Regions from separate parts of the Roseivirga sp. BDSF3-8 genome, predicted to be linked through region 2. Evidence: riboswitches for the same ligand, from Rfam matches in the RefSeq annotation. Region 2 holds a riboswitch; the other holds the start of a gene.
What was found. Region 2 has a riboswitch for thiamine pyrophosphate ahead of AB9P05_RS06795 (ABC transporter substrate-binding protein). Riboswitches for the same ligand answer to the same signal wherever they lie in the genome.

Region 1: linked by a shared signal. The riboswitch ahead of AB9P05_RS21430 (class I SAM-dependent methyltransferase) and the one ahead of AB9P05_RS06795 (ABC transporter substrate-binding protein) in region 2 are both predicted to bind thiamine pyrophosphate.

The regions. Positions count from the first base shown of each region.
Region 1 is NZ_JBGNFV010000001.1:5,241,829-5,258,230, reverse strand. It holds gene AB9P05_RS21445 (ATP-binding protein) at 1-3,434, opposite strand, end outside; gene AB9P05_RS21440 (LamG-like jellyroll fold domain-containing protein) at 3,532-10,533, opposite strand; gene AB9P05_RS21435 (hypothetical protein) at 13,499-13,843, shown strand; TPP riboswitch at 14,086-14,182, shown strand; gene AB9P05_RS21430 (class I SAM-dependent methyltransferase) at 14,251-14,973, shown strand; gene AB9P05_RS21425 (AIR synthase family protein) at 14,975-16,033, shown strand; gene AB9P05_RS21420 (thiamine phosphate synthase) at 16,030-16,402, shown strand, end outside.
Region 2 is NZ_JBGNFV010000001.1:1,691,007-1,707,408, forward strand. It holds gene AB9P05_RS06775 (porin family protein) at 255-857, shown strand; gene AB9P05_RS06780 (hypothetical protein) at 911-1,546, opposite strand; gene AB9P05_RS06785 (DUF6687 family protein) at 1,557-2,624, opposite strand; gene AB9P05_RS06790 (TonB-dependent receptor) at 2,624-5,044, opposite strand; TPP riboswitch at 5,095-5,202, opposite strand; gene AB9P05_RS06795 (ABC transporter substrate-binding protein) at 5,221-6,153, opposite strand; TPP riboswitch at 6,209-6,324, opposite strand; gene AB9P05_RS06800 (AAA family ATPase) at 6,350-6,859, opposite strand; gene pnuC (nicotinamide riboside transporter PnuC) at 6,856-7,473, opposite strand; gene AB9P05_RS06810 (rhodanese-like domain-containing protein) at 7,515-7,835, shown strand; gene AB9P05_RS06815 (co-chaperone GroES) at 7,837-8,214, opposite strand; gene AB9P05_RS06820 (zinc-dependent peptidase) at 8,276-9,064, opposite strand; gene AB9P05_RS06825 (AsmA-like C-terminal region-containing protein) at 9,320-11,773, shown strand; gene kbl (glycine C-acetyltransferase) at 11,832-13,028, opposite strand; gene AB9P05_RS06835 (hypothetical protein) at 13,033-13,278, opposite strand; gene AB9P05_RS06840 (NAD-dependent epimerase/dehydratase family protein) at 13,380-14,327, shown strand; gene tnpA (IS200/IS605 family transposase) at 15,289-15,750, shown strand; gene AB9P05_RS06850 (glutamate synthase subunit beta) at 16,145-16,402, opposite strand, start outside.

The DNA.
Region 1 (16,402 bases), 3.6 Mb from region 2:
TCAAGGGCAGTCTTAGCGGTCAGCATGATGACAGGTATGTGGCTGGTGAGGCGGTCTTGTTTTAGCTGATAGCAAAGCTCGGTCCCGCTTAAGCCCGGCATCATGAGATCGGTAAGGATGATATCGGGCAGTAATGACCTGGCGAGCTCGAGGCCCTTTTGGCCATCGGCCGCGACGGTAACGCGAAACTGTGTGGCGAGCAGGTGCTCGAGATAGTGCCTGAGGTCGTCATTATCTTCTATGATGAGAATTTCTGTAGTGCTTTCGGGTTGCATAACCGGCCCGGGCAGGTAGGGTGGCTCGTAGGGGGCACATGCTGTACCGGTGGCGGTGTAAGGGGTGCGGGACTGGCCGTGGGCCTGGCGGTGCAGGGGGAGGGTAACGGTAAAGGTGCTTCCCTTGCCTGGCTGGCTGGTACAGGTGATCTCTCCGCCGAGCAATTCGGTGAGCTCTTTACAGAGGGCGAGGCCTATGCCTGTGCCGCCCGGCTGGAAGGTGCTGCCCTGGTAGAAGCGGTCGAAGATAAAGGGCTGTGCCTCTGTAGGGATGCCGCTGCCCGTGTCCGACACAGTAATGTGCAGCGCCTTGTTCTGTGCGGAGAGGGTAAGCGCCACCCTTCCGCCGGAGGAAGTGTACTTGAGGGCATTGGACAGTAGGTTCGTTATGATGGCTTCTGTCTTATCCGGGTCGAAGAGGCACTCAGGAGCGGGCAGGTCATAGTGGCTGGTGAGCCTGATCTGCTGCCGGGTGGCCTGCGCCTGAAAGGATTGGAGTATGCGCCGGATGAACTGGCAGATGTCCCCATGGCTCCGGTTTACTTCCATACTTCCGCTTTCCAGCTTCGCCAGGTCCAGAAGGCGGTTGACGAGCAGGAGTACCTTACGTCCGCTGCGGTGGGATAATTGCAACTCCTGGCGGTGCTGGTCGCCGAGGCTTTCCATCACCTGCTCCAGGGGGCTGAGCATGAGGGTGACGGGGGTACGAAACTCATGGACGATGTTGGCGACGAAGTTGCTCTTGAGTGTGTCCAGTTCTTTTAGCTGGCGGGCCTCCTCTTCTTCGAGCCGGAGCTTTTGGGCAAGTTGAATCTTCCGGGTGCGCAGGTGAATGTAACCGGATATGATCGCAAGGGCGGCGAGGGTGTAAGCGGCATAAGCCCAGGGAGTAGCGTACCAGGGGGAACGAATGACAAAGGAAATGCGGGCTTCGCGGGGAGACCATATGCCGCTGTTGTTGCTTCCTTTAACCCGAAGGGTGTAGCTGCCGGGGGCGAGGTTGGCAAAGGTGGTATAGGTGCGGTTGCCCATATTGAGCCAGTCACTGGTGGCACCTTCCAGCTTGATGCGGTACTGATTCTTTGAGGGGTTATGAAAATCGAGGGCAGCGTACTGAAAGGAAAGGGTGTTATGATCATGAGGCAGACTGATCCTTTCCCCGGAGCTTACCTGCGCACGGGGCAGTGATTTTCCATTTACCCTGATTTCTCCTATTTGTATTTCGGGAGGAGTGTTATTCTTACTGATCTGATGGGGGTAGAAGGCGTTCAGACCGTTCATTCCGCCGAAGTATAGCTTACCCGAAGCTCCCTGGTGATAGGAGAAGGTGTTGAACTCATCACTTTGAAGGCCGTCCCGGGTACTGTACTGGGTGATGGCTTTGGTACCGGGATGGAAGCGGGTAAGACCCGTGTTGCCGCTGAGCCATAGGTAGCCTGTGTGGTCGTATAGAATGCCGTATATGACATTGTCTTTCAGGTAATGACCGCTGTGGTAGTGTTGGACTATCTTTTCCGAAGTGAGGTTGATATAGTAAAGACCGTCTCCGCGGGTACCTGCCCACAGATAGTCTTGGGCGCCGGGTACGGTAGCAAGGGAAATGATATTACTCGTGGCACCTGGCTTACCTTTCATCATATGAAATGCACCGGTTGCAGGGTCAAAGACAGCAAGCCCCCAGGCGGTGGCTATGATAAACTGACCGGTGGCTGTCTCTTCAATAGCCGATATGGAAGTCTCGGGGGTATTATTAAACTTCCGGATAAAGGGGTAGGTACGGAGATTATAAGAAACAGGGTCCAGGCTGATGAGTTCGTTGCCGCTGATCATCCAGAGCAGGCCTTTACGGCTTTTGTACAGCACATAGTTAGTCGGGTAGGGGTGGTTACTTACGGATGAGGGCACCTCTATGGTTTTGACTATTTCGCCCTTATCATTTATCTGCTCAAAGGCACTGTACTTTCGTTCACGTCCGTTTGCCGCACCCGTCCGGATCCATATACGCCCTGCGTCATCCTCTGCCATGGGGATGCGCTGCCTGACGGCAAGGGAGTCATAGGTACGGGGCAGGTCGTGCTGGGTCCATACGTTGCCCCGGCTGTCTTCTAGGATATAATAGATAACCTTCCCGCTATGGGTGTGGCGAAAGGCCTGCTGCAGCGGGCTCATGGTGGCCAGACCTCTGCCGTTAAGGCTGGTCCATATAAGTCCGGAACGGTCCTGGTAGAGGCTGTTTACCAAACCGAACTGTGGCTGATAGACGAGGTGCTCCGGCTGCAGGTGGGGCAGGTGGTGTGCCTTGATCCTGATAAGGGAGCGGTTCAGCAGGATCCATACATTACCGGCATGGTCAGTCATGATATTAGTAACGCCACTTTTACGTTCAGATAGCTCCGGGGAGGTAGGGAAGCTGATTTCTCTGTACCGGCCGTCCTTCCGTATCAGCATAGAGGTGCGGCCTGCGACCCATTGTTCTCCGCTGCCAGGCTGGTATACATAGGTAGCCGGCTCCGTGGTGTGAGGCCGGCGCATCAGCTCCCACTTATTTGTAAGCAGACCGGAAGCCATCTTACTGTCCGGTAGGTGGCTTGTATATACCTCTTTCTGCGTGAGAAAATAAATAGTGCCGTCTTTTCCTTTTTGCAGCCGGCTTCCGGGAGTGGCAGGCTGTGGCAGAGCGGTATGGGTATATCTGAGTTTACCCTGATGCCGTTCTGCATAATACAAATCCTTTTGGCTGATCAGCAACAGTCTGCTGCCCGAGTGGCCGGGCGCTATATCTCTGATCTGTAATGCTTCGGGGAGAGGTGCCAGGCTGAAACTGTCTTTGGCGGCATGGTAGTACCAGAGTTCATTTCTGCTGGTGGCGAGCCAGAGGTCTCCGGCACTAGCGCTGGTCATGCGGGTAACGAGGCCTGCAGGTTTGCTTTGTGTATCACCAGGCGTGTGCCGGTAAATTTTAAAGGAGTGACCATCATAGCGGTTGAGTCCGTCGGGTGTGGCAAACCACATGTAGCCAAGGCTATCCTGAACCATGGTCTCGACGTAGCCCTGCGACAGGCCATCACGGGTCGTAAGACCGGGCTGAACAGTTGGGGTCGTGGCGGCTGAATAACAAAAGGCCGGTAATAAGAAGAGAAGAATAAAGGTGTTTTTCAAGACGCAATATTTCCCCTAAAGTAAACATTGAGTCTAATTTCTCTAACTTACTACCGGCCGGTTTCCGGTATTATCCGGGTGTGCGAATCATAACAAATCAGTCATCACTCTGCAAATAGGCTCTAAACCAGTTGGTCATCAGGGAGTAAAGCTGATCGGCCTCTTGCGGATCAATGTCTAGTGAAACTTTATTTTCTTCGATCCACTTGATCACATTATTTTCCACATCTGTAAAGACCACGTTGCCCGGATCTATGACCGTGTACCCTTTGCCAAAGCTTCCCATGATGGTCTGTACCAGTACATAATTATTATCGATACTAATCTCATCGGGCTTGGTAAAGTCCTGTGCAGCCATATCCAGAAAGATATTCTCGGTATGGGGTACCTCTTCGGTGTCAAACTGTGCGGCGATAGTATCATTAGGGGGTACGCGGCTAACGTAGGTGACCCTATGGAATATACGCCAAACCTTTTTCGAATTGGTAAGCGCGTGCTTCATAGCTACGGCATCAGGGTTTCGCTCATCGTTGAGCCAGTCCTGGTCTATCAGGGGCGTTTCGCCGTCATTATAGCCTTTTGCCAGCAGGTCAAAGTTATCCATGCTGGGATGCAGGTAATAGGACTTGAAGCGATAGCCCGTTACCTTACCGGGGCAGTTCTCAGACTGGAACAGAATAGGGTACTGGCCGGGGTGCGGCGAGATACGCTTTTTGCTCGTGATGGTATCCGTGTCAGGGTCTGAGGTAATAATATACTCTCCCTTACCGGAGGCAAAATTCCACGCATCAGTGGCAGTCCTGGTTATCAGGTACCTGTCATTCGCGGATTCTATCATTCCCCACGCTATGAACTCATTCACGAGGTCAGCATCATTTAGCGGGTACCCATTGTTGAGTGCCCTCACAGCATCCTGGTAATTCTGAGGGGCTATTGTCTGGGGTGTTTCATTCACCATATCAGCCTGCATGCTCAGGAAGCCCTCGCCGCCCACGCTAACATCCAGTCCAAAGGTAGACCCCTCGCCGGTAGTGGAGGAAGATTTAACCTTAAGTTCACCGCCCCATCCAATGTCCAATTTGGTTTTTATGCCGACTATCACCCCAAACCCTGCTTTGATGGTATTCTCATAGCTGATGTTATTCGAGAGTTTGGTAGAGTTTTCAGACCCGAACGTTTCTGAAAAGGAAGTGGCCAGTTGCTTATCTTCCGAAAGAAACCCTCCATCTGCCGTCCATGCATACGTGTCTACCAGGCTGAAGTCTTCAAAGACCCCGCCGGCCTCACCTTCCTGAGCGGCTTTACTGAAAAGCGTAGCCTGCTCGCGTTCTATTTTACTTTGTATCTGATAGGCTTCTTTGGCTTTAAAGAAGCTCGCTTTTGCCTCCGGTTTACCGGCCAGGTCAGGGTAGCTTACATCATTGTCAAAACCGATGCGCCCATCCAGCGAACCGTTGCTTACATAAGCCGGGTTAAGCCTGAACATGATGAGGTTACTGTCTTCCGGAATATCAGGATCCAATACGTACTGGTAGCCAAGAGTGGCACCGGTCTTCTCATTCTGAACCGCATATACATCGGCCGTACGGGATTTGACCACGGCCATGGCCATATTATTGGGCCGGTACAACCTGGGGGCCTGTACGTATAATTTATCGGCACTAACCCCGGGTATATTGTAGATATTTGGCTCCCATGAGCCGCCAATCATAAGCTCATAATACTTATTAATGCCCGTGCTGGCTTCTCTCGTATCGGAGTTTTCACCACCGAATGAATTCTCGTTTTTTATTTTGAGGTTTACTCCCAGGCTTGTTTTTGCCGTAGATACCTGGGTAGTGGCTACTACCGGCCCTACCGATACCTTGTTGTCGGCTTCTGCCTGTGGATCTGCCGTTACTTCAAAGCCAATATTGAAGGCCCCTGAGGTAGTGCTTTCGGCAGATTGTTTTGTTTCGCTGTGCTGCACGATGCTCACCTTGGCGGTACCCACATACTTATCCGGGTTAGAGCCCTGGTCTACCGTGAGGTTTTCACTGGGTACTGGGGGTGCCCCTTCTATAAACCCGGTGATTTTAGGGTCATACTGGGCCTGGCCTATATAAACCATCTTATATGAGCCGCTCTGTTCACCTTGAGTCATATGAAGATTACAGGAATTTAATCGTTTAAATGAATACGCTCTGTCCAGTCCGCTGTTGTACTCGGCCACTCCTATGGAACTGGTAGCCATGAGGTCATGTCCTTCTCTAAAGACTTCCAGTGAGGCACTATTAATGCTCAGCAGGGTGTCGTTATTTACAGGAGCAGGAAAGTCTGTACTGCCGGGGTATTCCCAGACAATAGGGGTATTATGAAACTCTCCATGATTCTGGTAAGGGGATTTATCACGGATATATTTTCCCGATCCGTCATTAAATGGCCAGTAACCGGCCAGCTTGTCCTGAGAGCCGCTTATCGGTACATTTTTTTGTGCTTTAATCTCTTCTTCTGTCCGCTTTTTGCTCCAGAGTCGTATTTCTGCAAGTTTGGCGCTGCAGGAAGTGCGGCTTCCTTCCGCACCACCAAATAAAAATTCATCAAACGTTTTGAATTCAAATCCGGATGCCGCTATATCTTCGGGAAGCAAATACGCTATATCGATCTTTATACCATCCAGGTATAACTCCCACTCTCCGTTAAAGGTGGAGGGTATGTATAGTTTCTCGTCCTCTTTTTGTTCTTTTCTTTTGGGAGATGAAAGACGCCCTTTAAGCAGCCCTTCGTTCTTTTTTGTGGCATCCAATACCTTATTATCGGCATCTTTGTCAAATGTATAGGCAGCTACCAGGTGTACGGGAGCGCTGGGCTCATCTTTGTCATCGTACTTTGTTTCCAGGTTCTGATACCGGTAGTGATCTATCTGTGATTCCAGGCGGTAGATGTTCCATATCCTCACATTGTCCAGCAGACCGGCATAATCGCGGGCGCCTTCACCCTTATAAAAGGTACCGAGCATCAGCGGGTTTTTGGTTTGCTGTATGGGCAGGAAGGGGAGGCTTTCTTCAGAAACGGGTTCGCTACCCTTGGTGATAGTAACCTCACTATCGGATAGTTTATTTCCATCTACATATAGCGAAAGCTTTTTGCCTGTCTGTACATTTACCCAGCTTAGAGCATCCTGGTCGGCGGTGTTGGCATAATAGCGCTTATTACTCACGCTGTCAATGATGTACTTATCCTGTTGGAAGTCGCCATGGCCGGATTGATTGTCATCACCCAAATCCTCATCAAAATACTGGTCCATGGTAAAGTTGCAGATGAGATCAGGGTTATTGCCTGGTACCTCCACATTGAGGAAGTCGACTATCTGATCATGCGTTCGTATGCTTTTCCATATCCGTACATCTGCCAGGTAACCGGAAAAGTGCTTCTTATGGTCATCCGGGTTATTCGGATTCAGTGTGGCGCCTATGACCCATTTGTCGAAATCATAATTTTGTTTGACTATTTCATTATAGGTATGGTCAAAAACCTTTTCCCCGTCTACATATACTTTTACCTGAGAGCTGCTTCCGTATTGGTCTATACTAAGTGCCAGGTGGAAGAGTTTGTCGGGGCTTACTTTTATATCTGAATAAGTCTTTTGATGTGACCCTAAATGTATGGTGAGGCTATGTGTCTGATCATACATTACCATGAGCGGTGCCGCTTTACTTTTATCTACATAATACCCCGAAATAATGCAGAAGTCATCCACCTCATCATTATCATCTGCGCTGACCCAACACTCAAGAGTAAGTTTGTCCGGCCACTGCTCCAGGGTGTCTGGTACCTCAAAATCCACGTCGGCGACGGTTTCGTCTATTTTGAGCATGGTACGGGTATGAGAGGGAGAATAGGCCGCAGCAATATGATGCCAGTCTGTAGTAAGTGGCGAGCCTTTTATAATAATCTTATTGAGCTGACTGTCTGCAAATTTAAAATAGGGTTTGCCACTGGGGGTAAGGCCCAGGCGCCAGCTTTTCTCATTGTCTGTAGCGCCCCATTTTGAGGCAATGATCTGCTCTTTTACAAATTCATCGGGTTTGACCCAGGCTTCTACCGAATACTGGTGGTCACTGTGTAGTGATTTGCTGTCTGGTATTTCGCCATAGGTGCCATCCTGTAAGCGAAGAGCATAGCCTGAGCGGTAGTTGGCAGCCAGGTGGAGCCATGTCTTGCTTCCTTTGGCTACAGGCAGGGGCCGGGCGGAGGTTACGAACACCTCATTACTACCAATATCACTATTCCTGTAGGTCAGAAATGCCTTATTGTCCGCGGTAAGGCCTGTTGCATATTGTACATTCTCAGAATATATATTATTATATAAAATAAACTCTGCCCGGCCCGGATCACTTAAGCTTTGCACCCAATGCTCTATACAGAATTCCTCCTTAAAGGCCAGACGGGTGTCTGGTGTCAGGTTAACGTAGTCTATTGAAGTTCCTGAAAACCCGAGGTAACTGCTTGCAGGTTCATTAATCCATGTACTGTCTACACCAGGCCGGTAGTTAGTAACGACGGAACCGATAGTGTCCGGTACCACCTGGGCTATCTCTTCTTTATCCCTGTTTAGTTCGGTAGCGTGGTAGAGGATTGATCCTGAAGCAGGGTCTGCTACATTCAGGTTAAACGCAGCAATTGCATTACCACTTTTACATACTCGCCTGACGTTGTTTTCGTAATCATAGATTACTTTATCAGCACTATTTACATCTCCTGCGGTAGCGGCTGATACGGCCAGCCCATTGATGATTTTAACCAGATTTTCTACGTTGGCCGGTACCTTTGAGAAAGTCTCTGTCAGTGTTATATCTCCTGATAGGGTGGGGAAGTTATTATAGTGAAAGGTAATAAGCAGGTACCGCTGGTTATCATTTTCATAGGTGGTGGTATCTTCTTGTATGGCTACCGTACATTCATTGCCTTTAACACCGGTAAGTAATGATGTAAATACAAGCTTAGGCAATATCCTGCCCTGGTATACAATACCGTTGTCAAACCTGCCGGTGGTATCCGACCCGGCCGTGCCGGAATTGTCCCAGTAGAGAACCGCCTGGGAGCGCTGCAGGGAGGTGTCAAAATGAGACACACCCATCTTATTATCGTTTCTGTTATAATAAAGGCGTACCAGGCCATCACCACTATCCAGCAGGGTAGGGTTATAAGACAACTGCGGATAATGCGTATCTTTACTGCTTAGCAGGCAGCTTCTCGCGCTCAACAGGCGATTATCTACATATTGTACAGGCATATTAATGCGGGAGGGCAATATAGACGATACCCATTGGGCCCCTTCAATAGTTGCCATTCCTAACCTGCCGGAATCAGAAGATATTATGTATGATTGCACCTGGGCTTCGCTGTTTTCCCAGAGGTTCCTGCCTTCTTCAAATGACTCACATATAAGTAACCTGGACAGGTATTGATCTGACTGGTCAACTTTCTCGTCCTGTAGCCCGGATAAATGAGATGTTAATAAACTGTCTGAGCCCGTCCAAACCCTGAACTCACTGCATAGTCCCTGTAGTCCGGCGGGGCCTCCGCATAAGCTATTACCCAATTGAAAATTAAACCAACTGAGAGAAGAGTTGATAGTGATTGGGGAGGTGTTATCCGAAAGGTATACCTGTCCTCCCTGACTGGTGATCAGTGAAACAGGGTTACTATTATCCGGATCCAGTATTACCGTGATATGTTGCCAGCAATCCGGCGTGATAGATGGTGCGTTAGGAAAGCCATGCGTGACCCACTCACCGCCCGACAGGGATTTCAGAAATAACCGGCCATAATTGTCGTACGCCAGGTAGATTGAATCTTGCTCGTCACTCTGTGATAGCTGCGTGTTAACAGACCAAATGCATTTTTCCTTTTCAAAATCATCTGTAGACCAGCCCCTGGGCTTCACCCAAAGCTCTATGGTCATCCCTTCTGTACGGTAGCTGCCAGGAAACTGATATTGTGAGGAGTTGCCGGCAAAAGCATTAGCGCCGGAACCTGTCCATTTCACACTATCCTGGTTGCCATCAAACTCCACGGCAGTTCCATAAGCAGGCAGTCCATTCATTTGCATGTGATAGGGGCCATGCATCGACTGGTTTGCCGTTGTGTATTCGGCCATACCAGCCAGCAGGCCATCACCTCCCACTTCCAGGTCTATTATCCCGTAGCTGTTAGTATTGGCTTGCTGAATAGCCACCATCACATTGCCACCTCTTTTTACAGAGATAAGATTGCCTGTATTGTTCAGGATTTTTTCCTGTTCAAAATAGGGCTCGGCGGCCATAGTATAAATATCATCGTCTACTGTCAGGGATAAACTTGCCCCCAGCTTGTAGTAGCCCTCTGAAGTAATCTCATTAATAGAATAGCTGGCGAGGTGCCTGGTATCAAATAATACGGAGGTGGTGCGGGCAAGGGTAAAGACATTGATATCTGTACCTACAGAAGTAATGATATGCCATACACTGTCATAGTGGGTATTGACGGCAGGTACGTGTATCACGGAAAAGCGAAAGTTGGTGTTCTGAGCTTCCGTGTTTATTGATATTTCGGTAGTAGGCTCTACAAAGGGATCCCCATCAGGTCCGTAGGCACCGAATGAATCGAGTTGGGAAGCGGGCACATCAGGGTTGCCGCTACGTACATAGCGGATCTCGTTTACATTAACCAGGCGCCTGGCTGATGCATCGTAGATGAAACGGTCTGCCAGTATGGTGCCTCGCTGGCTTAGCCGGAAAAGGTAGATGTAGTTATTATCGGCAACTACAGAGAAGCTCTTGTTCTTAGAGAAGATCACAGAAGTATTGGGGTCGCCGTTTTTGTCCCTGCCCTCTATATCAAAAGCTCCCAGGCGGATGCCGAGGGGGTGCATCTTGTCAGGAAAGGTCAGCTTTCTGAAAGCAGTCCACTCTTCGCTGCTGTCTTTGGCAGAACCTCCTTCAGCTCTGTCCAGATAAGCGTAGTAGAATTCAGGGTGATCCTGCCCTGATGGCACCTTACTGCCAAAGGTAAAGGCCTTGTCTTTGTACCGGACACTGAGGATGAAATCCAGGTCGGCTGAATTGAATGAGTTCATTAGGGTGTCAATTAGTTTTTTTCTGATAAAAGGGTGGCGGGGGCGGGTGCTGGTACCTTCCCTCACCGGCGCAAAGCATGGTTGTAGGACAAGAATAAGGGGTTTATTGACACTTTTCGCCCCTTTGACACAGGAGTGCAAAGGATCGGGACAATGGTGCAAAGGATAGTTTATTTACACCTTTCCCCTTTGGGGAAGGAATAAGTTTAGACCAGCCTTATGCACCGCGCTATGTGTAAACTACCACCCCGTCTGCTCCAATATGGGCTTATTCCTCATAGCTCTTATTGAGCTATGAAGCTAGGTGTTCATCAATTCCTTCCCTTTGGGGAAGCTGGGCTGGCATACCAGTGGCCGCTTGCAGGAGGTAGCCGCTACCCAATAAGCTAATTGAAAGATAAATTTTCCGGCTCAAGCAAAGGATGCCAAGCGGACGGAAGGGGTCCTCCTGCGTCTGGCACTCAGCAAAGTGAAGCCACCATTCCCCTTTATTGGCGATTAGCATAGTGAGGCTATAGTAAGCACCGAAATAGTCCCCCTTCCGACCCACCATACCATTGAAAAGAGCTGATTTACATGTGAAGGGGGCAGGCGTAGAATGACGCTTATGGAAAGCAAACGCAGAGTCCGGGGGATGTAACCCAGCAGAAAAGGTTGAAGCTACCATACCTGAGGTACTGGTTACATTCTGCGATGTTGCACGCTGGGCTGTGCATTGCATGCCGCGCGTGGCACAAGCGAGACGCCTCTGCCAATGTCGCTTCTTCTCAATGCTCATCTTTGAGCCAAAAAGCCGGATTATAATCAATTCCTTCCCTTTGGGGAAGCTGGGCCGGCATTCCGGTGGCCGCTTATTCAATGTAGCGGCTCTATAATAAGCTAATTTGAAAGATAAATTTTCCGGCTTGTATAAAAGATGCCAAGCGGACGGAAGGGGTTCTCCTACGTCTGGCCCTCAGCAAATTGAATCCACCATTCCCCTTTATTGGCGATTAGCATAGTGAGGCTATAGTAAGCACCGAAATAGTCCCCCTTCCGACCCACCATACCATTGAAAAGAGCTGATTTACATGTGAAGGGGGCGGGCGTAGAATGACGCTTATGGAAAGCAAACGCAGAGTCCGGGGGATGTAACCCAGCAGAAAAGGTTAAAGCTACCATACATGAGGTATTGGTTACATTCTGCAAGGTTGCACGCTGGGGAGTGCATTGCATGCCGCGCGTGGCCCAAGCGCACCGCCTCTGCCAATGTCGCTTCTTCTCAATGCTCATCTTTGAGCCAAAAAGCCGGATTATAATCAATTCCTTCCCTTTGGGGAAGCTGGGCCGGCATTCCGGTGGCCGCTTATTCAATGTAGCCGCTACCCAATAAGCTAATTTGAAAGATAAATTTTCCGGCTTGTATAAAAGATGCCAAGCGGACGGAAGGGGTTCTCCTACGTCTGGCCCTCAGCAAATTGAATCCACCATTCCCCTTTATGGATCTTAGCATAGCTATAATAAGCACCGAAAAAGTCCCCCTTCCGACCCACCATACCATTGAAAAGAGCTGATTTACATGTGAAGGGGGCGGGCGTAGAATGACGCTTATGGAAAGCAAACGCAGAGTCCGGGGGATGTAACCCAGCAGAAAAGGTTAAAGCTACCATACATGAGGTATTGGTTACATTCTGCAAGGTTGCACGCTGGGGAGTGCATTGCATGCCGCGCGTGGCCCAAGCGCACCGCCTCTGCCAATGTCGCTTCTTCTCAATGCTCATCTTTGAGCCAAAAAGCCGGATTATAATCAATTCCTTCCCTTTGGGGAAGCTGGGCCGGCATTCCGGTGGCCGCTTATTCAATGTAGCGGCTAGATAAATAGCTAATTTGAAAGATAAATTTTCCGGTTCAAGCAAAGGATGACAAGCGGACGGAAGGGGTCCTCCTGCGTCTGGCACTCAGCAAATTGAATCCACCATTCCCCTTTATTGGAGTTTAGCACAGCTATAATAAGCACCGAAAAAGTCCCCCTTCCGACCCACCATACCATTGAAAAGAGCTGATTTACATGTGAAGGGGGCAGGCGTAGAATGACGCTTATGGAAAGCAAACGCAGAGTCCGGGGGATGTAACCCAGCAGAAAAGGTTGAACCTACCATACAGGAGGTACTGGTTACATTCTGCGATGTTGCACGCTGGGCTGTGCATTGCATGCCGCGCGTGGCACAAGCGAGACGCCTCTGCCAATGTCGCTTCTTCTCAATGCTCATCTTTGAGCCAAAAAGCCGGATTATAATCAATTCCTTCCCCTCGGGGGAAGTAATACGTTTAGACCGATCCTCGTGCACCGCACTGACACAAGCGCACCGTCAATGAGGCTTATGCTCTTAGATCATATTATGCAATGAAGCTAAGTGTTCATCAATTCCTTCCCTTTGGGGAAGCTGGGCCGGCATTCCGGTGGCCGCTTATTCAATGTAGCGGCTCTATAATAAGCTAATTTGAAAGATAAATTTTCCGGTTCAAGCAAAGGATGACAAGCGGACGGAAGGGGTCCTCCTGCGTCTGGCACTCAGCAAAGTAAATCCACCATTCCCCTTTATTGGAGCTTAGCCTGGCATCGCTAGAATAAGAGCCAAGTAAGTCCCCCTTCCGTCTGCGAAGGTAGGTTGGTCGTATTGTCTACAGTATATCTTCAAAATAACTGAAATATATACTGTCACTTTTATACCGCAGCCACCTTCCCCAAGTGGGAAGGAATAGATATAAGTCCAGCATTGTGGGGCGTGCAACGTATCGCGCTGATACAAGCGCGGCGCCTGCGTTAATGGGAGCAAATTATGCTAAAAAATCCTATCGAAATGAAAGTAGAAAAATAATTCTTACCCGTAGGTTAAAATGTCTTATATTTTATAAGGATATTAAATAATGAATTAATAGTACGGTTTTTTTATAATATACATTTACAATATAAATAACACTTAATATGAAAATCAATATACTGCTTTTCCTCTTTATTGCATGTCTATCTTGCTCTGAAAGCTCAGGAGACTTTGTTGGAGAATGGGAACCGATTAACCATCGGAATAAGTATGAACGAATAACTATAGAAAAAGCTGATGCAGACGAATTAAGGGCGGTATGTAAGGGTCGATCTAATAGCATGAATGTAATATTAGTGCCAGTAGATGATGATACGTATAATAGTAAAGAGAGTATCTTCGGAATGTATTTTACTTTGAAGTATAAGGATGGAGTACTAATTGATTATGCTTTAGGGCAGGAGTATAAAAAATCAAATAAACAACCATCCAAAATTTCTCCAAATTAATTTTTCTCCCCGCGTGAGGGATAGAGCCATTGTTGGAGCCCGTATTGGCCTTGAGCGCCTGCAGGCGACTTCCGATAGCCCGACCCGGCCGGTCGCCTATACGTGACGGTCGGGGCACGCCCAAAAACAAATTATGACAACATTCGGATACCCCAACCCCCAACCCACTCCCCCAACCCCCTGATAAATATGATTTTACCCTTGGGAATGCGGAATCATAAATGATTTGACTATGTTTGGGGTACATAAGCACGGGGTGCTCGCCGGTGAGGTGGGCTGAGATGATACCCGCAACCTGATTTGGATAATGCCAACGTAGGAATGCAATTTCAAGGTTCTATTTCCATAGAAGCTCTATTCTGGCAGGTATTCGGTCGGGGGGGCGCTTTTTTTATTTGAGGTGATATATGGAAGTAGACAAAATAAACTCGGGCCTGATCCCGCAAAGCCAGCCCAACTGGCAGGGGAGGCCGGAATGGTTCTTTAATCGTGAGCATACAGATACCTATGAGCTGTGGTACGAAGGCCGCTACAAGCGGGCGGAGGTATGGCAGAAGAAGGTAATGGAGCAACTGGTGTCAGGCGACGGGCGCATCAAAACGCTGCTGGAGTTTGGCTGCGGTACCACCCGCTTTACCCGCTGGTGGAAGGAGATAGGCATAGAGGCCACGGGCGGGGACATCTCTCCGCTGATGCTCTCGCAGGCGCTGCACCTGTTTGAGGGTGACCTCGTGATGGCCGACTCGCATCATATGCCGTTTAAGGACCACACCTTCGACGCGCTGGCGTTCATCACGACCTTTGAGTACTACAAAGACCCCGTGCAGGTCATACGGGAAGCGGCCAGGGTGGGCAAATACGGCATTGCTATGGGCATGATGAACCGTAACTCGCCCAAGGTGGTGCGCAGGAGAGTGCAGCAGCTTTTTGGCAAAAACCCCTTTTACGTAACCGCGACATTCTACACACCCGCTATGCTGAAGGACATTATAAAGGAGGCGCTGAAGGGCCGGGACTATAGCATTGAGTGGACGGCAACGGGCCTGCCAAAGTGGTTTCCCGTGCAGCAATGGAACGTGCCCGTGGGTGACTTTTTTGGCCTGTATGTGAAACTGAAAGACGTATACTGATATGAGCGATAGCAAACTGGGCAAGATCGAGCACCATTTATTCCAGCAGTTTATACAGGACAAGTGCGGTGCGCCACGCGGTGAGGTGATGGCAGGCCCGCAGTTCGGGGTAGATGTGTCGCTGGTAGACCTGGGCGGCGGCCGGGCGATGGCGCTTACCAGTGATCCGCTGTCGCTGATACCTTCGCTGGGGCTGGAGGAGTCGGCCTGGCTGTCCGTGCACCTGATGGCGAATGACATGGCCACTACCGGCTATGCGCCGCAGTTCGGCCAGTTTGTGCTGAACCTGCCTGCCACTTTTAGTAAAAGTGATTTTCATACCTACTGGGAGCATATCCATCGGATGTGCAAGGACATAGGCATGGCGATTACGGGCGGCCATACCGGCTTTATAGAGGGGCAGAACAGCACCATAGCCGGGGGCGGCACCTTCATAGCGATAGGGGAAAAGGACAGGATGCGGGTGTCTAAACATGCGCAGCCCGGCAATAGCCTGCTGGTGACCAAGCAGTGTGCCTTGTCTTCTTCGGCCATCCTGGCCATGAGCTTTCCTGAGACCGTGAAGGATAAAGCAGGAGCAGAGGTGTATGAGGAAGGCTGCCGGGCCTTTTACCGGACGTCTTCGCTGCCCGATGCGCTGGCGGCGGTAGGCGAGAACCATGAGCATGACGACATTACAGCGATGCACGATGTAACGGAAGGCGGCGTGCTGGGCGCTATTTACGAGCTGGCGACTGCCTCGGGCAATGGCGTAGCCGTGCACAATGAAAAGTTGCCGGTAGGAGAGGTGCAGCAGCAGATATGCCGGGTCTTTGACCTGGACCCGCGGTACTGCATCGGTGCCGGTGCTATGATCATTACCTGCAGGCAGGGGACTGCGCCTGCCGTGATTGAGCGACTGGCGGCAAAGGGTATCCTGTGTACCGAAGCAGGCACTATAACCGAAAAGGAGCAGGGCATAAAGCTGATAGAGGATGGCCGGGAAACGGACATGCTTTACTATGAAGAAGACCCGTACTGGGCGGCATTTTTCAACGCGCTGAAGGCAGGCTGGAAATGAGGGACCGAAGGACGACACTAGATAAGGGCGTGTACCTCGTGATAGACCCCTCGATGGAAGAAGCCCTTCTGATGGATAAGCTGCGGCTGATACTAAAAGAGAAGGTGGCGGCAGTGCAGGTATGGGATAACTTCCGTGAAGGGCAGGACATCCCGGGCCTGATAGACCGGCTGTGCGCCCTTTGCCACGCCCACGAGACACCGGTGCTGATCAATAACCGTTGGGAGCTGGGGCAGACTAGCGAGCTGGATGGCGTGCACTTTGATGAGATGCCGGAAGACCTGGAAAGGGTCAGGCAGTCTGCTGGCCGAAGGGTGATGCTGGGGATAACCGTTAACAATGACCTGGAGCTTATACGCCGGGCAGAGG
Region 2 (16,402 bases):
TGAAATCATCTCAAACGTTTTTTACTTCACTGAATAATTCACATGAAATCATACATCATACTGGTTTACAGCTTATTATAAAAGTATCATCCCTCGATTAATAATTGATTATTTTATAGTTGTTTAAACACTAAACGATTATTAGTGGATATTGCTGCATTTGACCGTCCGTAAGTTTTGCTGAAATTTAAAATTGTACGGCACCTCGGTTATCTATTGATTTGCAACATCAAAAATCAAATTAGTTTTTAAACATGAAGAAGATCTTTCTTGTAGTAGCTATTGCTTTCATGGCTGTGGCTACCGCTAACGCACAGGACGCTAGCTTCGGTCTTAGAGGTGGAGTTAACATTGCCAGCCTTAATGGTGATGATGCAGGCGACCTGGATTCTAAAATCGGCTTCCACGTAGGTGGTTTCGCACAGTTCGCTCTTAGCGACATGGTTGTTCTTGAGCCTAACGTACTTTTCTCTCTGAAAGGTGCTTCTGCTGAGACTGAAATATTCGGTACTACTGTAGAAGAGTCAATAAACCTGAGCTACATCGACGTTCCTGTTCTTGCAAGAATTTATGTAGCTGAAGGTTTTAACGTATTTGTAGGCCCCAGACTAGGACTTAACCTGGGTGGTACTTACAAAGCTGAGGCTGATGGCGAGAGCGAAGAAGAAGACATAGAAGACCTGAGAACTCTTACATTAGGTTTGAATGCTGGTCTTGGATATGAGCTTCCCAGCGGCCTGAACATCACAGCAGGTTATGACCTTGGTCTTTCAAGCATTTTTGAAGATGTAGAAGGTGAAACCGCTGACATCAAAAATGGTGTGATACAGGTTTCTGTAGGATACAAATTCAACTAATTTTATCCTCTTAAGAATTTAAAAGCCTCCTGCTCAACAGCAGGAGGCTTTTTTTATGGCCCTGTCTCAAGCACTACAAAGTCATGGTGACAGTGGATGCTTACCATCCCATTTCTTTTAACCCGATAGGCCCTCGCAGAAGGAAAGCTTCCCTCCATACCTACACTCACGAGGTTTGTGACCTGGATAGAGCTATTTACCTTTGCCGTTATACCAACTTCAAGCCTGGTGCCTTCTGGCAGCCATTTTCTATATTTCCCCCTATTGTTTAACACGGCTTTCTTCTTGTCCCAATATAAAGCGAGTGTTCCCTTAGGGGTGGACCTCAAGAGGTCGGGTAAAGATGAAATAGGAGGGTTTAATACATTGATATCGTCCTGAGGTATATGCTGCAGGTGGACGGAGAGTTTACCGGAAGCTGATGCGACACCGGGAACCTGGTTAAGGGTAATATGTCTTTGCGTATCCTGTAACGCTGATGCTTTTTCCTTTTCTTTCAGGGTATTGTAAAGGATGGTATCGACTTTAAAACCAGCTTTTAGCAGCCGTTCGGCCACCGGAACATCCGCAAATACATGGGGGCTCCATTCTAAAAGCTGACCAAGCAGATAATGGTCACTGGTGATGTGAAAGTCATAGACAAGCAGTGCGGGCTCCTGATCTTCCCTTACGAAATGGTGACTGGACATAACGATGAATTCAGCTCAAAGATAAGCTATCGTTTATTTCCCGCATTTCCTTCCAGGTCCAGAGGTCTTTTTTAGGGAGACCACTAAGGTAACGGGAGAAATAACCTGTTACTTCTTTAATAAATACGTCTTTGGGAATATCGGAAGGTGCTATAACACGCCTGTAGGGATGATCAAAGCGCTGTGCTTTACTCAGCTTTCCTGCATTAACTCTGAGAATCGGCCCTGTGTCAAAAATGCTATCTGCCCGCCAGGTTTTCCCGTGCGGCTCCAGGCATGAAAGCCTTTGCGCCAGAGGGCTTAACTTAAGACGGGGGTAGGTATTCCTTCCGGTATCAACCCAGGTTATATACTTATATTCCAGTTCGTATCTGCCCTCATCATATATACTCACAATAATGGAGTAGGGTATAGATTCGTGAAATAAAGCATAATAATGTATCGGCTGAGGGGTTTGAACTATTCGCAGGCCGAGCTCCGGATAATCACTACAATTACTGGATTGTGAACGAATCATTTGCATATCGGCAATTACCCGCTGGTATTCCTGGTGATAATCACTGATGTAATGCTCTGTATTTAACAGGACGTCACGGAAGTGCTGCAGGAAATAGGTGTATTTAGGCACACAGAGAATGGCTTCTTTGTCCTGGTGCTCAGGGGCCTCAAAGGGTCCGTAGAATTTCCTTTTTTCTACTGTATTGATCCAGCAGACCAGCTTCAGGGAAATGTCTGCCTGTGGTGCAGCGGGATATAATTCCCGGAAATCGCCAAGGCGGGCCATTTGCCTTAGCACTTCCTCATATTGAAGGGCAAGGCTTGGATTAAAGAGGGCCCACACGCCCAAAAATCCATCTATATCGAAGTGATTATTGGTGATATGGGGGTAGTCTAATTGGGGGATACCTGCTTTGAGGGCATTAAGGACGATGCCGGTGCTGGTATCATCGTGAATACCGGGGTGGATGGGGGCACCACGCCAGTGAGAGAGGGTAAATGCGGCCGGGTGGTAGCTGTCGACTACCAATACCCGGTCGTATTTACGTATGTCATAAAAGGGTATAAACCGCTTACTCATCAGAACCTAAAGGTGGTACCGAACAAAAAGTTCGTACCTGCCTGTGGGTAATAGTATTCTTCGTAGATGGTCTGCCCCCCTGTTATGTAGCCGTAGGTGTATCCGTTGGATACATACTGCTCATCAAGTATGTTATTGATGAGCAGGGAGAAGGATATTTCTTCCATCCACTTAGGCTTGATGGAATAACGAATTCTCAGATCGTTCACAAAGTAGGCGTCAATAGAACGGGCTTCCGTTTCTGTATTATCGAGGTATTGTTTGCCTACGTACTTGCTGAGGAGGCTAAGCTCCAGGCCTGCAAGTGGGTAATAGGTAAGCTGGGAACCGGCAATCACGTTTGGTGAAAGGGCTATGGCTGTTTCGCTATATTCGGATGCTTCCTGGCCTCCTTCGTCATAATTATCGATAAACTCGGTGAAGCTATCGATGACATTACGGCTGAATGTGGCATTGGCATTCAATTGAAGGTTGGGCAGTATCAGGTAGCCTGCCTGCAGTTCTATTCCTGTCCTGTAGCTGTCGGCGATATTGGTACGAATATAGGCGCCCACATCATTCACCTCTCCGGTAAGTACAAGCTGGTCTTTGTAATCCATCAGGTAATAGTTGGCATTGAACATGAGCCTGTCGTCACGGTATTGGTAGCCAAGCTCCAGGTTGCGCAATTGTTCAGCACGTGGCCTGCTGTCGGGGGTGCTCTGTGTGTAGTCATCCCTGTTTGGCTCGCGGTGAGCGATACCAAAGCTGACATAGGCACGGTTTCTGTCATCCCAAAGGTAGGTGACACCGGCTTTGGGATTAAAGAAGTTCAACTGGTCATTTTGCTGAACGTTGTTGAGGTTATTATCAAAGCCAAGGAAGGAATAGTCTACGCTACGATACTGGAGATCAATAAAAGCATTGAGACCAGGGGTGAACTCGTAGTACATTTTACCATAAACATTGAAATCTTCCTTGACGGCATTATTATCATAATAACGGTCTCTGATCTCACTGCCGGCGGCAAACTGCGACCAAATAATCTCACCAAAGTGGTCGCCGTCATAACGGTTCCATCCGCCGCCTACAATAAACTGCAGGGCTTCAGTTGGCCGGTAGTCAGCAGAGAAAATTCCTCCGTAGAAGTCATTATCAAGCCAGCGACGCCTGATGAGGTCTGAGTTGGTAATGATAGAATCACCGATCACCGGGTAATCGAGCCCATAATCGGCTAGATCGTCGCTGACCTTAAACTGCTCGTAGTAGCCACGTCCGTAGGTGTAATGGAGTGCGGCATTAAAGCTGAGTTCTGGATTGGCCTCGTAGGAATAGATGAGTTGATAGTGATCCTGCTGATAGTTATCTGTCTCATTATCATAAGGATCTTCACGCTGAAAATTGTCCGTACCTGCAAAGTTAAAGGTAGGATCTGACTCAACGAGGGACTCGGGTACTCCGTACCAGGCCTGGTAGGTTTTTTCCTTGCCACTGAATACGTTAAGTTTCACAAGGCTTTTCTCACCATAATAGCCTCCTGAGAGGTAATAGCTCTGCAGATCGGAAGAGGCTCTGTCTATGTAGCCATCTGAAGTGATCTTTGAGAGCCTGGCATCTACGGCAAAGCGGTCGTTGAGCAGGCCTGTACCTGCCTTTACGGTGTGCCGCCAGGTATTAAAGCTACCAAAGCCGTTCTGTAGTTCGGCATAGGCCTGGCGATTAAGGTCCAGGGTATTGAGGTCAACAGTGGCTCCGAAGGCTCCTGCGCCGTTGGTGGAAGTACCTACTCCACGCTGAATCTGTACGTTCTCTACGGAGCTGGCAAAATCGGGCATGTTTACCCAGAATACACCCTGTGACTCGGCATCATTGAGGGGAATACCATTTATTGTGACGTTGATCCGGGTTGGGTCACTACCCCGAATCCTGATGCCTGTATAGCCTACTCCGGCCCCGGCATCAGAGGTAACGACCACGCTAGGCTCAAGATTCACCAGGTAGGGAATGTCTTGCCCAAGGTTTTGCTTGTCCAGTTCTTCCCGGCTTACCTCGGTATAGGTAACGGGGGTTTTGGCTGATGCCCTTACGCCGGTAATGACTACCTCATCGGTAAGGATATCTGACTCCTGCAAGGTGATGGTAAGATCCTGCGCTTTACCAGGAGTAAGGCTACGGGTAACGGTTTGGTACCCGATAAAGCGGACTTCCAGTGTATACTGTCCTGCGGGCAGACTAAAAGAGAAGCTACCATCGGCAGCGGTGACTAGTCCGCGACCTGTTTCAGGAATCACCAGTGTGGCACCGGGAAGACCCTGGTTATCGCCGGCATCAAGCACACGGCCGGTAACCTTAAAGCTACCTTTCTGTGCCAATAAAGGCACAGTGGCAACTATTAAAAATAGAAGTGTCAAGGCTGAAGCAGCCTTCGTTCGAATGCACATTTGCATAGTTTAGTATAAAATGAAGTACGACAATGGCAGGAGTGGGGAGTACTCTGCCGTTTCTCATTCCCTACGCCGGAATTACCCGGATCAGGTGTTTGTCCGTGTTAAGGACAATGGGTATTCTCTCAGCCCGTACCGGGCACCCCCGAGAATGTCCCTACCGGAAGGTTGTTTCAGCCCTCCAGTAGTTCGTTTGTATATAAGGTTTCTTTTTTCATGGTAGCGTAGGCCTGCTCTTCCAGCATGCCTTTCTCAAAAAGGAAATCGATAAATCGCTCCCACCTCTGTTCTTCCATGATGCCAAAGCGGCCTTTTTCATTTAAATAATAGGAGGATATCCTACGCTGGCTTTCAAGTAGAAAATCTCTGTCCTGCAAGGATGGATGATTTGAAAGTTGCTGCAGGCTGTCCACAGCCTCTTCAGGATTGGAAGCTGCCTCTATATATCCCTTTGCGGTAGCACGAATAAAGCGTGAAAGCTTTTCTTTGTCCCTGCTAAGGGCAGAGTAAGAAGCCAGTAAAACAGGTGAATAGCCATAGGGCACCTGGTAATCGTCCATACGAAAGGGGTGGAGGCTAACTCCGCGACGTTCGGCTTTGAGGCCTTCCCAGGGCATAAACACCCAGGTGGCATCGGCTTCTCCGGTGATCAGGGTATCCCAAATGCCGAGTTTGGGAGGGGTAATTTCCTTCACCTCCCCTTTGCCACCGGCATTACGGATCATTTCTTTGAGTATCAGCCCTTCATAGCGGGCATTGTAGCTTGCATAAACTTTATTATCAAGCTGGGCAGGACTATCGATGCCACTAACACTGAGGGTAACGATGGCACTGACATCCTGCTGAAGAATGGCAGCAATGGCTACCAGCTTTTCGTATTCGGAATGGATAAAGTAACTGATTACGGACTCTGAGGGGGCAATGGCTACATCGGCCTGACCCAGGGCCAGTTTTTTAGCGGGAGTAAGAGCATATTCATCTGCTGAAGGAGAAACCAGATTCACCTCAAGTCCCTCAGCCTTGTAATAGCCTTTATGCTTAGCTAAGAATAAGCCTGAATGTATGGTATTCGGTGTCCAGTCCAGCGCTACCCTGACAGTATCCATAGTATAGTCATTTATGGCATGTGGGGTGAACGCGACCGAGACGTGCCGGATGGCGAACTGAAAAGAGTTAACTCCCTACGCCGGCATTACCCGGATCAGGTTCCTGACTGCCTTAGAAGGCAATCAATGGGTATAATCTCAGCCCGCAGACGCGGACACCCCTGAATTATTCGGCAAAGGTATGTAGGAAGCAGGGTTAAATCAAATTATCTATGATGTTTAGAGCGGTATGAAGCCGCTCTGCCTCGCTACCTTCCAAAATTGTGAATGGCCTCCTGAGCTCTTTGAGTCTCTGCTTGTAAAGGATGAAAAGACGGTCCCGGTCATGGGGATTTTCCCGTAAGGGATCCGGCTCCCAGGGTATATCGGGTCGGCACAAGAAGGTGAGGTGGTAGGTGGTGCTAACTTCCAGGTCGGCAAGGGAAGGAGCTATGCGGCGAAATTTTTCCAAGCTCCAGATAGAGATGACGGTAATATCAGTGTCGCAAATAAGAAGACCGGGGCAAAGGGAGGCTTTTTGCTTTTCATTAAACACCTGGCCTTTGGCTATAACCAGCAAATCTTCTTCAGTATATGGACCGGAAATACGGGAGAGGTATTGCCTGCTATACTCCGGAACGAGTGGTACCTGGTAATGGTGAGCTAATGAACTGGCCAGAGTGGTCTTACCTGAAGACTCGGGACCTGTAATGACAACTTTGATCATGCGGTGGCAGTCTGCATTCTTTTTTGCCAATCGAAATAGCCGTAGATGACTATCCCTACATAGATGAGGAAGAGCAGGGAGGTAAGAAACAGTTCCCGCTGGAAATACATGTACACCCCTACCCCATCGATTATAATCCAGTAAAGCCAGTTTTCGAGTACTTTCCTGGTGACCATAATGGTGGTGATGACACTGAACACGGTGGTAAATGCATCCATATAGGGCAGAGCGGCATCTGTTTGGTTATCCATAATGTACCCTGCCAGAATGGTAATAAGTGAACCTGCCAGAATAATCACTATGTGGTAGCGTAGGGGCCAGACGGTGATTGGCAACTCTTCATTCCGGGACTGACTGCCATTTTTCCATGAATACCACCCATATATGGCCATGGCTAAATAGAAGAACTGCAGGCCGGTCTCACTATAGAGTTTTGCATTAAGGCATATGTATATATAGAGACAGACGCTAAGAAGTGCGGCTGGCCAGCACCAGAGACTTTCTCTGGAGGCGAGGATAAGGTACAACAGCCCGAGAACGACGGCAACGGCTTCTACCCAGGTCATGGCAGAGGCTGCTTTTGCAATAGCTTGGGAAATAGCTTCAAAATTCATTTTAAAAAAACTAACTTACCTAAAAGGCAGAATTCTTACGGATGAAACGCATAGACCCCCTGACCCTGCACGACTGGCTAGAGAAAAATGAGGATGTACAACTCATCGATGTCCGGGAACAGGATGAGTGGGACATATGTCGCCTGCCTGATGCGGACTGGATACCAATGCACAAAATACCTAAGGCTGCGGCACAAATCAAAACGGGCTGTCCGGTGGTGGTATATTGCCACCATGGTATCCGCAGCGCCCATTGCATCATGTATCTGGAGGAAAACGGGGGTTTTGACAACTTATATAACCTGGACGGAGGTATTGATGCGTGGGCGAGGGCAGTGGATAAAGAAATGCCTCTGTATTAGCTTAATCGAACAGGTCTTCGTGACGCTCAAGCATGAGTATAGAGGCCTGGGGTACGATAAAATACTTTTCTCCTTCGTATACTACCTCTATGGCGTCTTTCTGTAAAAAGAGGGCGTGGTCTCCTTCCTTAACCTGTAGCGGAATATATTTTACGGTTTCGTCTTTTTCCTTCCACGGTTCGTCTTCGGTGAGGGCCGGCAGTGGGTAACCGGGGCCGGTTTTCATAATATAGCCGCTTCTGACACGCTCTCTTTCCTGCACACCGGGGGGCAAAAACAGGCCACTATCGGTTTTCTCTGAGTCTTTCTTAGGCCGGATTAGTACTCTATCGCCTATGACGACTATTTTCTTAAGTTTATTATCTCCTGTAATTTCCATATTCAGACAAAAAGGCAAAGATAAGTAATTATGGATACCGGTTTCAAGAGGGTATAGGGGGCTATTTCAGATATAGGTTTTCAAGATTGAGGGGGTCTTGCTTAAGTAACTTTACCATGGCATGGTAAAGTTCGGGCAGGTTGGAGAGGAAGGCGTCGGGCACTTCAAAAAAGGCCTCAACAGAAACGGCAAAGAACTCTTCCTGGTTAACTCCGCCATAATCCCTGAGAAACCTGTTGTCTCCCTGCTGAATGACTGCTATTTTCTTAGCAGCAAGCTTCTCCCAGTGGCTCAGGGCCCTGCTGTCAAGAAAGTTATGCTCACCGTTACGTATGCTGTTCTCAAGCCGGAGTGCATGTGCCATTTCATGCAATCCCAGGTTTATGCCATCATGAGGAAACAGGCCGTGTGAGAAATTATTCCAGCTAAATACAATGATGCCATGCATAGGGTTGGTTTCTCCTTTATGGTACCTTCTGCTGATATGGCTGTAGTAGTCGTTACTATAAATCAGAATTTTATAAAAATGGATGAGTTCGACGTATGGCAGGCCAAAGGTAAGCTGCACAGCCGAAGCAGCAATCAGGACTTTCATTTCGGAGGTTACGACGGGTATCTGTTTGCTGCGGGAGATAAATCTTTTGCGGAGTATAAAGCTCATTACTCTCCTTTCAAACTTTCCCTTGAGCCGGGAGGGTAGCTTTTGGTAGTAGGGGAAGCTTTCTGCTAATATTCGCTTATACTCGGGCTTTAGAGGAAAAACGGCCGGAGCAGTATGACGTGGTCTGAGGCTGTAATAGAGCTTGTATGCTCCGAAAAGTACAGCAGCTGAAATGAGGAGGAACTTCATGCAGGGGGTTTCAGGTTCATGCAAAAATAAGTCACTCATGAATAGTATACCAGCTATATACTTTTGAATGGCAGGCTTTGGTGAGGAAGAATTCACCCTGATTTCTTACAGAATGGAAAACAGGCCTTATTTTTTGCGTAAATTGCCAATAACGGCCACAATTGAAGAACATTTTAGGCCGTTTATTAGTAAGACAAGTGATATTTAAACACTCTTCCTTCTCTGAAAAAGCTTAAGCGGATTATTCTCTGGACGGTGCTTGCCCTGTTTATGATAGTGGGTGTAGCGGCAACGCTTGTCTGGTACAACCAGGACAAGGTGGTAGCTTATTTTATCAGGGAAGCGAATAAGAGCCTCTCCTCCCCTGTCGAGGTTAAAAAAATCAGCCTTTCCCTTTTTGACAGATTTCCCGAAGTAAGCCTAACGCTTGAAGATGTACTGATACAGGGTGCAGACCCGAGAACGGAAAAGCCGCTGGCTAAGGTAGACCGGATCTATGGCCTGCTGAATCTCTGGAAGCTTATTCAGGGGGAGATGGTGATCGATCAGGTAATGCTGAAGGAGGGTGAGGTATACCTGCACCGGGCTCCGGACGGTACGGAGAATTATCTGATCTTTAAAAAAACAGAGGGGGGTGCATCGGGAGGTGCATTCCGGCTGAGTGATATAGGCCTGGACCGTATATCAGTGACTTATCTTGATCCCGCCGGTGGGCAAAATCATCGTCTTTTTGCCGAGCAGGCGGCGGCTGAACTTGACATTAACGGATCTGAATACAGGATAGCGACGAACGGGCACTGGCTTTGTTCGGGTATCGGGGTGGACCAGGACACATTTTTTATTGAAAAACCTCTTCGTCTGACGGCGAACCTGGTCTATGAAGACAGCCTGAAGCACCTGCAGATCCTGCCCTCGGACATCCAGGTGAATGATGCGATGTTTACGGTAAACGGCACGTACGAGTGGGGTTCTCTTGATCTGATAAACATCAGGGCTGAGGCGACTAATAGTACATTAAAGGCATTGTTTTCCCTTCTTCCTCAAAGGACTTATGAGCAGCTAAAGGCTTATGAGAGTGAGGGAAACGTAAAGTTTGTGGCGCTTATTGAGGGGGATATGTCTGGTGGGAAGACACCAAAGGTAAATGTGGACTTCTCTGCGGAAAACACATCTCTTTTTCACCCGGAATACAGTAAGAGGATAGAAAATATGGCCTTTGAGGGCCACTTTACTAATGGGGCGGGACGCAATAATAAATCCAGCGTACTGAAAATAAACCCTCTGAAGGGCACGGTGGATAATGAGCCTTTTAGTGGTTGGATGGAGCTTAGCAATCTGGATGATTACTACCTGAAGTGTCACCTTGAGGGGCTATTTGATGCGGGGCAGCTTGTCAATACGTTTAAGCCTAAACGGATGCATCACGCAAAAGGGGATGTGCGGCTTGACGTGGACTTTGACGGACGTCTGGCGGATATGGAGGAGATACAGCGGGTGAACAGGGTGAAGCTATCGGGGGACGTGCGCCTAAAGGATGTGGGCTTCAGGCTGGAGGGAAGTGAATTGCCTTTTGAGAAATTTACGGGACACTTTCTTTTCAATAAACATGACATAGCGGTCAGTGACTTTACGGGGGGCATAGGCAGTAGTAATTTTGAGCTGAATGGCTTTTTTAAGAATATCATCTCGTTCCTGCTATTTGATAACCAGTCGCTACGAATAGAGGCGGACATGGTGTCTGACATGCTGGACCTGAACGAGCTGCTCTCGGGGCACTTGGTGCAGGATGACTATCAGGCATCTGATAAGCCTAAGTATCATTTTGAGATATCGCCAAAGCTGGACCTGGACATTAACTGTGAGGTGGGCAACCTGAAGGTAAGGCGCTTTCATGGCCAGCAGATAAAGGGTGGCCTGCGGGTGAGAAATAGCCGGGCGACACTGACGAACGGACAGGTGAAGGCGGCCGGAGGTACTATGAGGCTGAACGGGACGGTGGACGCTCGCCGGCCGCAGTATGTGGTGGTGGATACGGATGCACGGTTTGACAGGATAGATATTGACAGCATCTTCTACATTTTTGAAAACTTTAACCAGGACTGGCTGGTGGATAAAAACCTGAAGGGCCAGTTATATGCGACGGCTTTGTCTCATATGGTGTTTGATAGTGAGCTGCATTTTAACCAGCAGGCCTTTGAGTCGCAGGTGCGGGCGCGTATCCGTAATGGGGAGCTGAATGACTTTGAGCCTATGCAGCGCCTCTCGGCCTTTGTAGAGGAAGAGAGTCTTTCAAATCTGCGATTCAGCGATATAGAAAACGATATTTTTATTAATAATCAGACGATCCACATACCGAGTATGGAGGTGAGGTCTAATGTATCTACGCTAACGATAGACGGCACACATACATTTGATCAGCATATAGACTACCATGTAAAGGTGCCGCTGCGCCGGATACTGGGAGGGAGAAGGCAGCAATACAGGCAAACGGTAGCGAATGAGCAGCGGGGCAGCCACCTGTTTTTGTTTATACGGGGTACGACGAGCGACTACCGGATAGGGTATGATACGGAAGCGGTGGAGGAGAAGATCAAGAAGGATATCCGCCGTGAGGGTGAGGAACTGAAAGCGGCCTTTAAAAATAAGGGACGGGAAAAGGAGTCTGTAGAGCTGGAGGAGGAAGAGTTCTTCGAATGGGACGATCAATAAAAAAATAAAAGCTGCCCCGTGTCTGAGGCAGCTTCATGTATACTTGATTTCTGACTAATTACTTGAGCACACCAAGCTCGGCGCCTACTTCTTTGAAGGCGTTGATGGCTTTATCGAGGTGCTGGCGGTCGTGTACGGCACTGATCTGCACACGGATACGTGCCTGACCTTTAGGTACGACGGGATAGTAGAAGCCTATTACGTAAATACCTCTCTCAAGCAGCTTTTCTGCAAACTCCTGGGAAAGCTTGGCATCATAGAGCATAACGGGGACAATAGGGTGCACACCGGGCTTGATGTCGAAGCCTGCCTCGGTCATTTTCTCCCGGAAGTAGAGGGTATTCTCTTCGAGCTTATCCCGAAGTTCGGTAGTCTCGCTCAGCATATCGAGCACGGCGATGGACGCGCCGGTAATGGCAGGTGCGAGGGTATTGGAGAAAAGGTAGGGGCGGCTGCGCTGGCGCAGTATATCGATAATCTCTTTACGCCCGCTGGTGAATCCGCCACTGGCACCACCAAGGGCTTTGCCGAGGGTACCGGTGATTACGTCTATCTTACCCATTACACCACAGTGTTCGTGCACGCCGCGGCCGGTCTTACCCATAAAACCGGTGGAGTGACACTCGTCGGTCATGACGAGGGCCTTATATTTTTCAGCAAGCTCGACGATCTTATCTAGCTGGGCAATGGTGCCATCCATACTGAAAACGCCATCTGTTACGATGATTTTATTTTCAGCACCGGCTTGGTCGGCTTCCTTAAGCTTGGCTTCAAGGTCGGCCATATCATTATGGACGTAACGGAAGCGTTTGGCTTTGCAGAGGCGGACGCCGTCTATGATAGAGGCGTGGTTTAGGGTATCGGAGATAATGGCATCTTCGGGGCCGAGGATGGGCTCGAATACGCCGCCATTGGCATCGAAGCAGGCTGCGTACAGGATGGTGTCTTCAGTGCCAAGAAACTTACTGATCTTTTCTTCGAGTTCTTTATGGATGTCCTGGGTGCCGCAAATAAAGCGTACGGATGACATGCCATAGCCATGGGTTTGAAGGGTTTTCTGGGCTGCTTCCAGGGTTTTGGGGTGACTGGAAAGTCCAAGGTAGTTGTTTGCGCAAAAGTTGATTACCTCACGGCCGGCAGTGGTTTTGATTACGGCGCCTTGCTCGGTGGTGATAATCCGCTCGTCTTTATAAAGACCGGCTTCTTTAATCTCGGCCAGCTCTTTTTGCAGTTTGGGTCTTAAGGTATCGAACATATCGTCAGGATCGTTTAATCTTGGGAGTTATGCTTTTTTTAGTGGCAGCAGGTTTCTCTCCGGATTCTTCGGAAAGGGGAAACTGCCTGCGTATGCCATTAATGAGAAAGAGTTTCTGGGCGGTAAAGCTGTCGGGGTGCATTTGCATAAACAGACGCTCCCACTCAGCGGCTACATGAGGCTCTTCACGAAAAAAAACTTCCGCATCAATGCGCTTTTTAGTCAGGTATGTGACGAACTCTTCACTCATGGCAGGCAAATATACACATTTGAGTACTGGTACAAAGAGGGGTTGTTTCGGATGATGAGGATTATTTATAATTTCGCACACCCAAAAAACGAATAAGCAACATGCAAACTCTCCTAGTAATAGGCGCTTCTGGCCAGGTGGGCTCGGACCTTGTAGACGCGCTGCGGAAGCAGCACGGGGAAGACCGGGTGATTGCCTCGGACATCCGTGAACCTGAAACGGACCGGGGTCGCTTTATCAAGCTTGATGCCACGGACACGAAAGGGGTGGAAGAGGCTATCCGCTCTAATAAGGTAACCCAGGTGTACCAACTGGTAGCCACTCTTTCTGCTACAGGAGAAAGAAACCCGATGGGGGCATGGAAGCTAAACATGCAGACGCTGCTGGATGTGCTGGAAATGGCCCGGGACCTTAAACTAAGTAAGGTATACTGGCCCAGCTCTATCGCGGCATTTGGTAGCCACACGCCTGCCACGGATACGCCGCAAAACTGCATTATGGATCCGGATACGGTGTATGGAATCAGTAAGCTGGCTGGTGAACGCTGGTGTGAATATTTTCATAAGAAATTCGGGGTGGATGTACGCAGCCTGCGCTATCCGGGCCTGATTGGCTACAAGGCACTCCCGGGAGGGGGCACTACGGATTATGCAGTGGATATATACCATAAGGCGGTGAGAGGTGAGGAGTTCTTGTGCCCGCTGAAGAGTAATACGTGCCTGCCGATGATGTATATGGATGATGCAATCCGTGCTACTATTGAGCTGATGGAGGCTGACCCGGACCGCATTTCGGTACGGTCCAGTTATAATCTTTCGGCCTTTAGCTTTACGCCGGATGAAATTGCCAAAAGTATCCGTAAGTATATCCCTGATTTTGTGATGGGATATGATCTGCAGCCGCGGCTGCAGGGCATAGCGGATAGCTGGCCAAACAGTATCGACAGCAGCCGGGCGGCGGCGGACTGGGACTGGAAGCCGGCGTATGACCTGGATAGAATGTCGGAGGAGATGATTTTGCAGCTCGGGAAGAATTTACCTGCCGGTTAATTCTCGTTATTGAATAAAATTTATCAAAGCCTCCCCTGCCGGGAGGTTTTTTTGTTTTCGGGTGTGGTTGGTCTGGTAATAAAGCTCTCTGCAGGGCTGCGTCCCGATGGGACTCAATATTACCGATGGATTATTGGGCTACAAAGGCTGCACCCCTCCGGGGTTTAGCTTAAAGGTTCTTTCTCTCAATTAACATAGTTAACCTATGGAAATAAAAGTGCCTCTATTCTAAAATGTCATTGCGGCAGCCAAGCGGGGGAATAGTGAAATTATTTTTACAAAAATCGGAACCAGGTCTTATCGAAATGAAAAGCCTATAAAGGCAAAGGAGATAATGGACTTTGTCCGGCAGGGAAAAAGATCTATTCGGTAGATAATGCAAATTGTTATTAAAAGCAATTTATCAAAAAGAGGCTCCTCGTTTGAGTGTCCTCTTTTGTCTATCGTCTTCCCTTGAAATATGGATGTTGAGCTTCGTCCCTACGGGGCTTAGGATTAACTGATATCCTAATGAGCTACAAAGACGGCACCTCTAACGGGATTCGCTAGGTATCAGACCAGTCCGGCTCAAAGACACTTTTTAAAAGCCCGGAGGGCTGCCATGTCTATAGAGTTTTTATTATACGGACTTTATAGTACCAGCGGGACAACATGTTTCCTGCAACATCTCTGTGACAATGGGCAAACCGATCGGAAGCGTTGCAGACATGTCGTTCCTATGGAACTTGTGGACTGTAGCTTTATTAGCTACAAATATATCACCCCTATGGGGTTTTATCGAAGTGAAATATGCCCCGGCCATAATAATAACGATCGTTCCACAAGACCCGGAGGGTCGATGTGTTTGTAGATATCACATCGTTTTTGGCTTTATTAAGTCCCAGCGGGACGGCGTATCTTACAAATCCTGGCGTGAAATTGTAAAGGGCATTACATTCGCAGTTTATAAAACAGCTATGCAATGCCAAACACTTATACGCAGCTCTATATACATATTGTCTTCGCTGTAAAAGGCCGCAAAAGTATTATTGTTGAGGGGAAAAGAGAAGAGGTACAGAAATACATGACAGGAATCGTTCATTCAAGCGGCAGTAAGCTCATTTCAATTTACTGTATGCCTGATCACTGCCATCTTCTTATCGGACACAATCCCGACCAATCTATTTCTTCATTGGTCCAGAAAATTAAGTCAAATACCTCTAAATGGATAAATGAAAAAAGGATTTACGACCAAAAATTTGCCTGGCAGTCAGGTTATGGGGCGTTTAGCTATAGCCGTAGCCAGATCGATACAGTGGCAAAATATATCAGAAACCAGCCTCAACATCATGCGAAAAGGACGTTCCGGGAGGAGTACATCCAGCTGTTGGACAAATTTAATATAGAATATAATCCGGATTACCTTTTTGATAGGGTAGATTAATAAGGGGCCTGGGTGCAGGGCTGAGTCCCTATGGGACTCAATATTACCAATGGTTTTTTAGCTACAAAGGCGGCACCCCTCCGGGGTTAAGCCTCAATACAGCTTTTGGCCTGAAGACACCAGCGATCAGGGACATCCCTTGTTAATCCTTGGTGCGCTGGCTTTAGGAGGCTACGAATACTTCCTCACGCCGGCATCAGGTTAAAAGTAGTAGTATACTGAAATGATTACTCTCTTGCCATTTGCTGCATGTACCACCGGTGTGCCGAACCACCGGTGTGCCGGACCACCGGAAGCCGGACCTCTCCTATTACCACAGGAGGGGAAGGTGCTTAGCTTGACGGCTATGCCACACCAAGGGGGTATTATTATCAGGCGGAGTATTTTAAAGAACTTATCTCATGATCATATAGGAGTCATCTTTTCGCTCGAGGGAAGAACTGCCTGTGAGGAAGGTGTCTACTTCCCAGGCGGCTTCGCGGCCTTCGGATATGGCCCAAACGACGAGGGACTGGCCACGGTGGACATCACCGGCGGCAAATACTTTGGGAATATTGGTCTGGTAGCGCTGGGTTTTGATATTCCCGCGTTCATCCAGTTCCAGGTCCAATTGCTGAGGCAGGGTGGGTTCACCGCAGGTGAATCCGATGGC